DNA from 2 places in the Janthinobacterium sp. YR213 genome. Region 1 is predicted to be linked to the other one. Evidence: predicted binding sites of a transcription regulator. Region 1 holds the regulator's gene; the other holds the start of a gene.

Region 1 (4,209 bases):
CCTTCAAAACGTTCAACCTTGCCATCCTTGCCGAAGTACACGACCACGCGGCTGCTGGTGGTTTCGCCACTGCCCCGGGCCAGGCGGAATGGATAATCCCAGCGGTCGGCATGGAAGATATCGGTCAGCAGCGAGGTGCCGAGGACGAAACGCACCTGGTCGCGCGTCATGCCCACTTTCAACTGGGCCAGCATCTCTTCGGAGACAAAGTTGCCTTGTTGAATGTCAGGACGGTAGGGCGAGAAAAACCACATGAATTTTTGCAGCGGCGTAATGGTGGTCGTTTGTGCGCCCTGTTCGGGGACCAGTTCCTTGCCTTCTTTTTGAGCAGCTGCCGGCTTTTCGCCAAGGATGCCACGGCTGGCGCAGCCGGACATGGCCAGCGCGACACAGACCATGCCTGCCACGACTGGTGCTCGAAATGAAATACGGTGCCAGAGAGATGGCAATACAGCCGGTGTTACGCGCATAAATGACCTCAATTTGATGAACAAAACGCCAGGAGTGGCCGGCCTGCCAAAAAATGCATATTTTGGCACTCCCCGCTAAAACGCTATATGATAAAGCACCTGACCCACATACGAGCAACAAACATGAGTAACAATCCTAGTGATCTCAAGGCAAGCGGCCTGAAAGCCACCCTGCCACGGCTGAAGATACTCGATATCTTCCAGAGTAGCCCGGTACGCCACCTGACCGCGGAAGACGTCTACAAGATTCTGCTGGCCGACAATATGGATGTCGGCTTGGCAACTGTCTACCGCGTCCTGACGCAATTCGAACAGGCCGGCTTGCTCAACCGCAACCATTTTGAAACCGGCAAGGCGATTTTCGAACTCAACGAAGGTTCCCACCACGACCACCTGGTGTGCCTCGACTGTGGCCGGGTCGAGGAATTCTTCGACGAAGACATCGAAGTGCGCCAGCAAAAGGTAGCCGAAGAGCGCGGCTTCAAGATCGCCGAACACGCCTTGGCCATCTACGGCAACTGCATCAAGACGGCTTGCCCGCACAAAACCGCCTGACCACAGCTGGCCGCTCCCACGGGGCGGCTGGCGCGCCAGGCATTACGATCAATGATGGCTGAGCGCGCTTGACAGCAACTTGGCCGTGATATCGACAATCGGGATGACGCGCTCGTAGGCCATGCGCGTCGGTCCGATCACTCCCAGCGTGCCCACGATCTTGCCGTTGACTTCATACGGCGCCGTCACCACGCTCATCTCATCCATCGGCACCAGGTTCGATTCGCCGCCGATGAATATCTGCACGCCCGTCGCCTTGCTCGATACATCGAGCAGCTGCATCAAACCCGTTTTTTGCTCGAACATGTCGAACATCTGGCGCAGCGAATGCATATTCGATGACAGATCGCTCACGCTGAGCAAGTTGCGCTCGCCGGAAATCACCATGTCATCGCTATGGTCGGCCATCGCTTCGCTGCCCGCTTCCACGGCCGCCTGCATCAGGCTGCCCATATCGTCGCGCAACTGGCGCAACTCACCCTGCAGGCGCACGCGCACGGCATCGAATGACAGGCCGCCATAATTCTGGTTGATGTAATTGGCCGATTGCACCAGTTGCGCCGGAGTATAGTCGGCCTCCGTCAGCAATAAACGGTTCTGCACGTCGCCGCCGGGGGCGACGATGACGAGCAGGATGCGTTTTTCGGACAGGCGCAGGAATTCGATTTGCTGGAATACGGATTCGCGGCGCGGAGTGAGCACGACGCCGGCAAACTGCGACAGCGACGACAGCATCTGCGCCGCGTTGGCGATGGTTTTTTGCGGTTGCGGCGTCTGCAGGCGCATGCGCGACTCCACCAGATGCTCGTCCAGGTGCCGGACGGTCAGCAAGGTATCGACAAAGATGCGGTAGCCGCGCGGCGTGGGGATGCGTCCGGCCGAGGTGTGAGGGCTGGACACATAACCGAGCTCTTCCAGGTCGGCCATGATGTTGCGGATCGTGGCCGGCGACAGGTCCAGGCCGGAAATTTTCGACAAGGCGCGCGAACCGACCGGCAGGCCGTCGGCGATATATCGCTCGACCAGGGCTTTCAGCAGTGTTTGGGCACGTGTATCGAGTTGCATGGTGTTTTATTTAAGCAAGTATGTTGTTAAGCAAGCGGCAACGAAAGCGGCCGAACGTGCATCAACAGCGCCTATTATGCACGTTCGCCCGGTCTGCGGCGATCAATCTTCCAGTTGCCCCTGCAGCCACAGCAGCAATTCATCGAAGTTGGCGCAGATGGCGTCGGGCTGCACGCCGGCGGCCATCTGCGCGTCGCTGCCCTTGCGGTTCATCCACACGGCGCGCATGCCCGCCCCTTGCGCTCCCGTGACGTCGAAATACAAGTCGTCGCCCACATACACGGCCTCATGCGGCGCCACGCCCAGCGCGGCGCAAGCGGCCAGGAAGATGCTCGCGTCAGGCTTGGCCACGCCGAAATCGCTGGCGGCGATGGAGACTTTAAAATGCTGTGCCAGGCCGATAATTTCAAGGTCCGCATTGCCATTCGAAATCGAGCCGACCAGCATGCGCTGACCCATCCAGGCAAGGCCAGGCAAGACGTCGTCATACGGCTGGACGCGATGGCGCGCAGCCAGGAACTGCGCGATGGCGCCATCGACCAGGACAGGATCCTCGCCGGCCGCCTCGAAGGCGGCCAGCAAGCCCGCGCGGCGCAACTCGATCAGGTTGCCATGGAAATGCGGTTGTTCATGGAGCATGGCCAGGCGGTGCTGGCGCAGCACCTCGATGGAAAACTGCTGCGCCACCTTGGGCGCATGCGTGGCCAGCCAGTCGTGCAGAAGGGTTTCCGCGGCGGCAATCACGGGCGCGATGGGCCACAAGGTATCGTCGAGGTCGAACAGGATGGCCTTGGGCGGCACGGCAGGTTTTACAGGGGCAAGGGACATGGGATTCACGGTGGATGCCACGCCACAGTGCGCAGCCTGCCTCTATTGTCGCATTGATCGCCGCCGCCGGCATGGCTGCGCCTCCATGAAATGGGGCCGGGCCAGCGCTTCCCGGCGAAAAATTGTTACAGGGTGATACAAGGCAAGATCATTCAGCTTGCCAGATAGACTAAAATAGGCGCCATTCCAATGCGGCGCCAGCGTCCGCGTTGCGCTACCCAACCTAATTCGTTTTGGAGAATGTATGAAAAATTTGTACCTGCGCTCGATGCTGGCGGCGGCTTGCGCCGTCACACTGGCAGCCTGCGGTGGCAGCGGCGGCAACCTGTATCTGCAAGGCCAAGTCGTCGGCCTGGCCAAAGATGGCCTGATTCTCCTGAATGACGGGGAAAGCTTGCCGATTCCTGCGGGCCAGGCCAGCTTTGTTTTCACCAAGCTGGTCAAGAACGATGACCGCTACAATATCACTATCGCACAACAGCCCAAGGGTGCCGTTTGCACCATTATCAATGGCGTCGGCAAGGCATCGAGCTACTCCGTGACTACAGCCCAGGTGAACTGCCAGACCAACGCCTACCCGTTGAGCGGCACGGTCACGGGCCTGACCACGGATGGTTTGCGCCTGGTGATGGGCCCCAACGGCACCACCCTGCTGGCTGGCGCCACCACCTACGAATTCAAAAGCGTTGATGACGGCGCCTCGTACGGCATTTCCATACTGGCTCAGCCAACGGGCCTGACGTGCCGCTTCCAGGGTTCCAGCAGTGCCGATGGCAGCGATACGGTCGGCAAGATGGGATCTGCCGCCACGACCGCAGCCACACTTGACTGCAAGCCGCAGTAATCCTTGCGATCCGTCACCTATTTTTGGAGAAATACATGAAGTTATCCTGCTTGCGCCCTATCGCCGCACTGCTGCTGACCTTGGGACTGGCCGCTTGCGGCGGCAAGGCCTCGTATGATGTCAGCGGCACGATCTCAGGCTTGAACAATGAAGGACTGATCCTGGTCAATAGCGGCGACTCCCTGCCGGTTCCTGCGGGGAAAACAGCGTTTACCTTTGCCAAGCGCATCGACTATGGTACCGACTACAACATCACCATCCAGCAGCAACCGGCGCACATGACTTGCAGCATCAGCGGTGGTTCCGGTTCGGCTGGTCATTACCTCACTATCAGCGCCGCTGTTGCTTGCGCGCAAAACAGATATACCGTGGGTGGCACGATTTCCGGCCTGACGGTGGACGGTCTGGTGCTGATTAACGGTAGTACCACAACAACAGTGGTCAAGG
Region 2 (4,209 bases), on a different contig from region 1:
ACGGTGACGGAACTGGCGGCGCCGGGCATGGAGTCGGACAAGACGATGTCCGTGGCGCCTGCGCTATTGAGCAAACTGAAACTGTAGCTGACGTAGCCTTTCCACACGCACACGGCGCCCTTGCGGCAGCGGCTGTCGTTGACACGTTCGAGTTTCAGGGTGTCGGTGGCCGTGATGGCCACCTGTTCGCCCGGCGACAGCACGTGGGTGACGCTGCGCGGCGTGTTTTCCGCGTCGCCAGCGCTGCCGGCCGCGCCGCAGCCAGCCAGCACGGCCAGGCAGGCGAAGAACAGGGGAAGCAGCACGGTACGGTAAGAGCGGGTCAGATAATGCATGTTTTTCCTTTCAGGTGGAGCGTCCCCGGCGTGCTTGTTCACGCGTGGGATGAAAATGATAGTAACAAAATGATATTTTTACGGCGCACTATTGGCGTGCTGCCGGTGAATTGATGCGCCAGCCACGCGGCGCGCCGATTACTGCGTAGAATGGCTGTTTTGAAAATCAGGAAACAACCATGAAAAAAACCGACCTGGCCAAAAGCGATGCCAAGAAACTGATGGGAAAGATGAATGTTCCCGGCGCCGGTGCATTCGGTAAGGAAGCGGTGGTCATCGACCGCCGCGAGCAGCGCAAGCGCGATCAGGCCCTGGGCCTGGTGCCATTCGCCGTCAAGCTGAACAGCGATCTGGTCTTGCAATTGCAGACCCTGGCCAAGGAACGTGGCGCGGATCTGAATGAATTGGTCGCCGAGCTGATCACCAAGGGCTTGGCTGCAGCGTAAGGGCTGACAATGTTTATCTGTTGATAAATATCAAGTTATAAAACTAAAAGGCGCCTTGCGGCGCCTTTTGCATTGCGGCATTGCTTGCGATTACACGTAGGCGGCCAGGGCGCCCTTCATTTTTTTCAGCGCCGCCACTTCGATCTGGCGGATGCGTTCGGCCGATACGCCGAACTCTTCTGCCAGCGCGTGCAGGGTGGCGCCGGAGCCGTCGTCGTTGGCCAGCCAGCGCGCTTCGATGATGCGGCGCGAACGGGCGTCCAGCTTCGACAGTGCCGTTTCCAGGCCTTCCGATTGCAGACGCGTCACTTGTTCCGCTTCCAGTACCTTGGTCGGCTCGCTTTGCTCCGACGACAGATAGGCGATCGGCGAAAACTTGTCGTCCTCATCGTCGGTCGGCGATTCCAGCGCGATGTCGCGGCCGCTCAAGCGGGTTTCCATCTCGATCACTTCTTCGCGCTTCACGTCGAGCAGCTTGGCCAGCGCATCGATCTGCTTTGGCGTCATCGCGTCCAGGCCCGTCTTGTGGCTGCGCAGGTTGAAGAACAGCTTGCGCTGCGCCTTCGTCGTCGCGACCTTGACCAGGCGCCAGTTTTTCAGGATGTACTCGTGCATCTCGGCTTTCACCCAGTGCATGGCGTACGACACCAGGCGCACGCCCTGGTCCGGATCGAAACGCTTCACGGCTTTCATCAAGCCGATATTGCCTTCCTGAATCAGGTCGGCGTGCGGCAAGCCATAGCCCAGGTAGCCGCGGGCAATTGAGACCACCAGGCGCAGGTGCGACAGCACCAGTTCTTGCGCGGCGGCCAGGTCATTTTTTTCACGCAGGCGTGTTGCCAGCGAAATTTCTTCGTCATGGGTCAACATGGGCAGGCGGTTCACGGCCGAAATATAGGCGTCGATATTGCCCAGATTGCCAGTGAACCCGAGGCCCAGCGCATTACTTTTGGTCGGAACCAATGCGGACGTTGCGGACATCATAGTCATGTTTTCTCCCTCGTAGTCTTGCTTTGTTCCAGTTGGCCACGTCACGCGACGTGGCAGCTCGTATCTTCGTTTTTGCGTATTCGGTCTTGCACTTTGCAGATCGCGGCACCATCTTGATCTGGCGTCCATGGCGGTTCTGCTGTTGGTATGTCCCTATATTAGCACTCTCTGCTTGAGAGTGCCAATCAGCACATTTAATCGACCTGATAGCCTAAATGCTATGGCGAATGAATGCTTGATATACATCTGTAAAAAGCGATCTGAACAGCGCCGCAGGCCGCTTTACGACAACATGGCCAGTCTACGGCCTCTGGCTGAAGCGAGCCTTAAGAATACTTGCTTAATATCAATATAGCAGCAATATGGGGATGGCGAGACGCATGGCGGCGCGGGAGCGCCGCCATGGAAAGGAAGGTCAGTTCAGGCGCGCCAGGTGGCGCTGCACGCAGAGGAAGGCGCCGATCAGGCCCAGGCCGGCGCTGACGGCCAGCAAGCCGGCCATCGGCAGCGGCGCCAGCGGCACCAGCTGGAATTCGGACGCATACAGGCGGGCAAACTCGGCAATCGCGGTATTCAGCGGCTGCAAGGCCAGCGCCACGGCGCCCAGGGCCAGCGCACCGGCGCACAGGCCCAGCAGGGCGCCCGTGTAATAGAAGGGGCGGTGGATGAAGGTATCGGTGGCGCCGATCAATTTCGAGATGCTGATTTCATCGCGCTGCTGCATCACCTGCAGGCGGATGGTATTGAAGACCACGGCGATCACGGCCACGCCCAGCGTGATCGCCAGCAGCAGCAGCACTAGGCGCAGCACGCCCAGCAGGGCCGCCAGGCGCTTGACCCAGGCCGAATCGACTTGCGCCGATTCCACGAATGGCAGCTGGCGCAACTGTTCCGCCACCGCATCGACATCCTGCGCTTCGCTGGCGCTGCTGAAGGCATCGAGTTTCAGCACATAGCTGTCGGGCAGGGGATTGTCGCCCAGGGTGCTGAGCACATCGGCCAGGCCGCTCTTGTTTTTCAGCGAGTCCAGTGCCTGTTCGCGCGGGATGAAGACGATCTTTGCCTTTTGCGGGCCCACGATTTTGCGCATGGCGCTCGCCAGGGCCACGGCTTGCTCGCGCGGCGTGTCGATCTTCAGGAAGACGCTGATTTCCGGGTCGACCGACATCTGTTCCGACATGGGGCGGACATTGTCGAGCATGGTCAAGCCGGCGAACGGCAGCGACAGGGCGATGGCGACGACGAGCACGTTCAATAGAAAGCCGCCCGGCGACTTGCGCAAGTGAATCAGCGCCGAACCCAGGGCGAAGCGGTGTTGACGGAACCAGCCTCTCATGCCTGTTCTCCCTGCGCGTCGTCCTGGTCGGGAGAGGGCGCAAAATCGGGATCGGGCGGCGCGAAGACGGGCGCCTGCGTGGCCTTGTCGATGGCGACCAGCTGGCCGTTTTTCAGGTGGATCACGCGGGCGGCGGCGTCGAGCATCTGTTCGTCATGGCTGGAAATGAGGCAGGTCACGCCCACGGAGTGGAATGCTTTCAGGGCGTCGAGCACCTTGTTGGCGCTGGCGCGGTCCAGGTTGGCCGTCGGTTCGTCGGCCAGGATGATCTGCGGCCGGTTGACGATGGCGCGCGCGATCGACACGCGCTGCTGCTCGCCGCCCGACAGCGACAGCGGTCGCGCCATGGCGCGGTCCAGCAGTCCCACCTTGTCGAGCGCGGCGCGCGCGCGCTGTTCGGCGGCCGCCTTGTGGGCGCCGACGACGAGCAGCGGCAGCATGACGTTGGCCAGGATGGAGCGGTCGTTGAGCAATTTTTGCTGCTGGAAGATCAGGCCCATGTTACGGCGCAAAAACGGCACGCCGGCCGGCTTGATCTTCGCCATGTCCTGGCCATTGACGATCAGCTTGCCCGACGTGGGGCGTTCCATGGCGGCGATCATTTTCAGCAAGGTGGATTTGCCTGCGCCGGACGGGCCAGCCAGGAACACCAGCTCGCCCTTGGCAATACTGAGCGAAATGTCGCTGAGCGCCACGGCATCGGGGGAGTATTGCTTGGAGACGTGCTGAAATTCAATCATGTATGGGCTTATCCGAGCAGCGCTTCGACAAATTCGGCAGCCACGAAAGGCTGCAAGTCTTCAATTTTCTCACCGATGCCGATGAAATACACGGGCACGGGACGTACGCGGGCAATTGCCGCCAGCACGCCGCCCTTGGCGGTACCGTCCAGCTTGGTGATTACCAGGCCGCTCAACTGCAGGGCATCGTCGAAGGCCTTCACTTGCGTGAGGGCATTCTGGCCCGTGTTGCCGTCGATGACGAGCAAGGTTTCATGCGGTGCGCCATCCATGCCCTTGCCGATCACGCGCTTGATTTTCTTCAATTCTTCCATCAGGTGCAACTGCGTCGGCAAGCGGCCCGCCGTGTCGACCATGACCAC

What was found. The regulator HrcA, encoded in region 1, represses chaperone genes, less so after heat shock. The targets are predictions, from matches to a motif close to TTAGCACTCNNNNNNNNNGAGTGCTAA.
Region 2: the regulator HrcA is predicted to act here: its motif matches at 1,930-1,956, upstream of rpoH (RNA polymerase sigma factor RpoH).

Annotation. Positions count from the first base shown of each region.
Region 1 covers NZ_FNDA01000002.1:128,016-132,224, reverse strand. The annotation lists gene BLT98_RS09805 (outer membrane protein assembly factor BamE) at 1-398, opposite strand, end outside; gene fur (ferric iron uptake transcriptional regulator) at 594-1,025, shown strand; gene hrcA (heat-inducible transcriptional repressor HrcA) at 1,074-2,090, opposite strand; gene BLT98_RS09790 (HAD family hydrolase) at 2,193-2,918, opposite strand; gene BLT98_RS09785 (hypothetical protein) at 3,163-3,762, shown strand; gene BLT98_RS09780 (DUF4369 domain-containing protein) at 3,798-4,209, shown strand, end outside.
Region 2 covers NZ_FNDA01000007.1:199,897-204,105, forward strand. The annotation lists gene BLT98_RS26195 (hypothetical protein) at 1-335, opposite strand, end outside; gene BLT98_RS26200 (hypothetical protein) at 515-781, shown strand; gene rpoH (RNA polymerase sigma factor RpoH) at 872-1,771, opposite strand; gene ftsX (permease-like cell division protein FtsX) at 2,187-3,107, opposite strand; gene BLT98_RS26215 (cell division ATP-binding protein FtsE) at 3,104-3,847, opposite strand; gene ftsY (signal recognition particle-docking protein FtsY) at 3,856-4,209, opposite strand, start outside.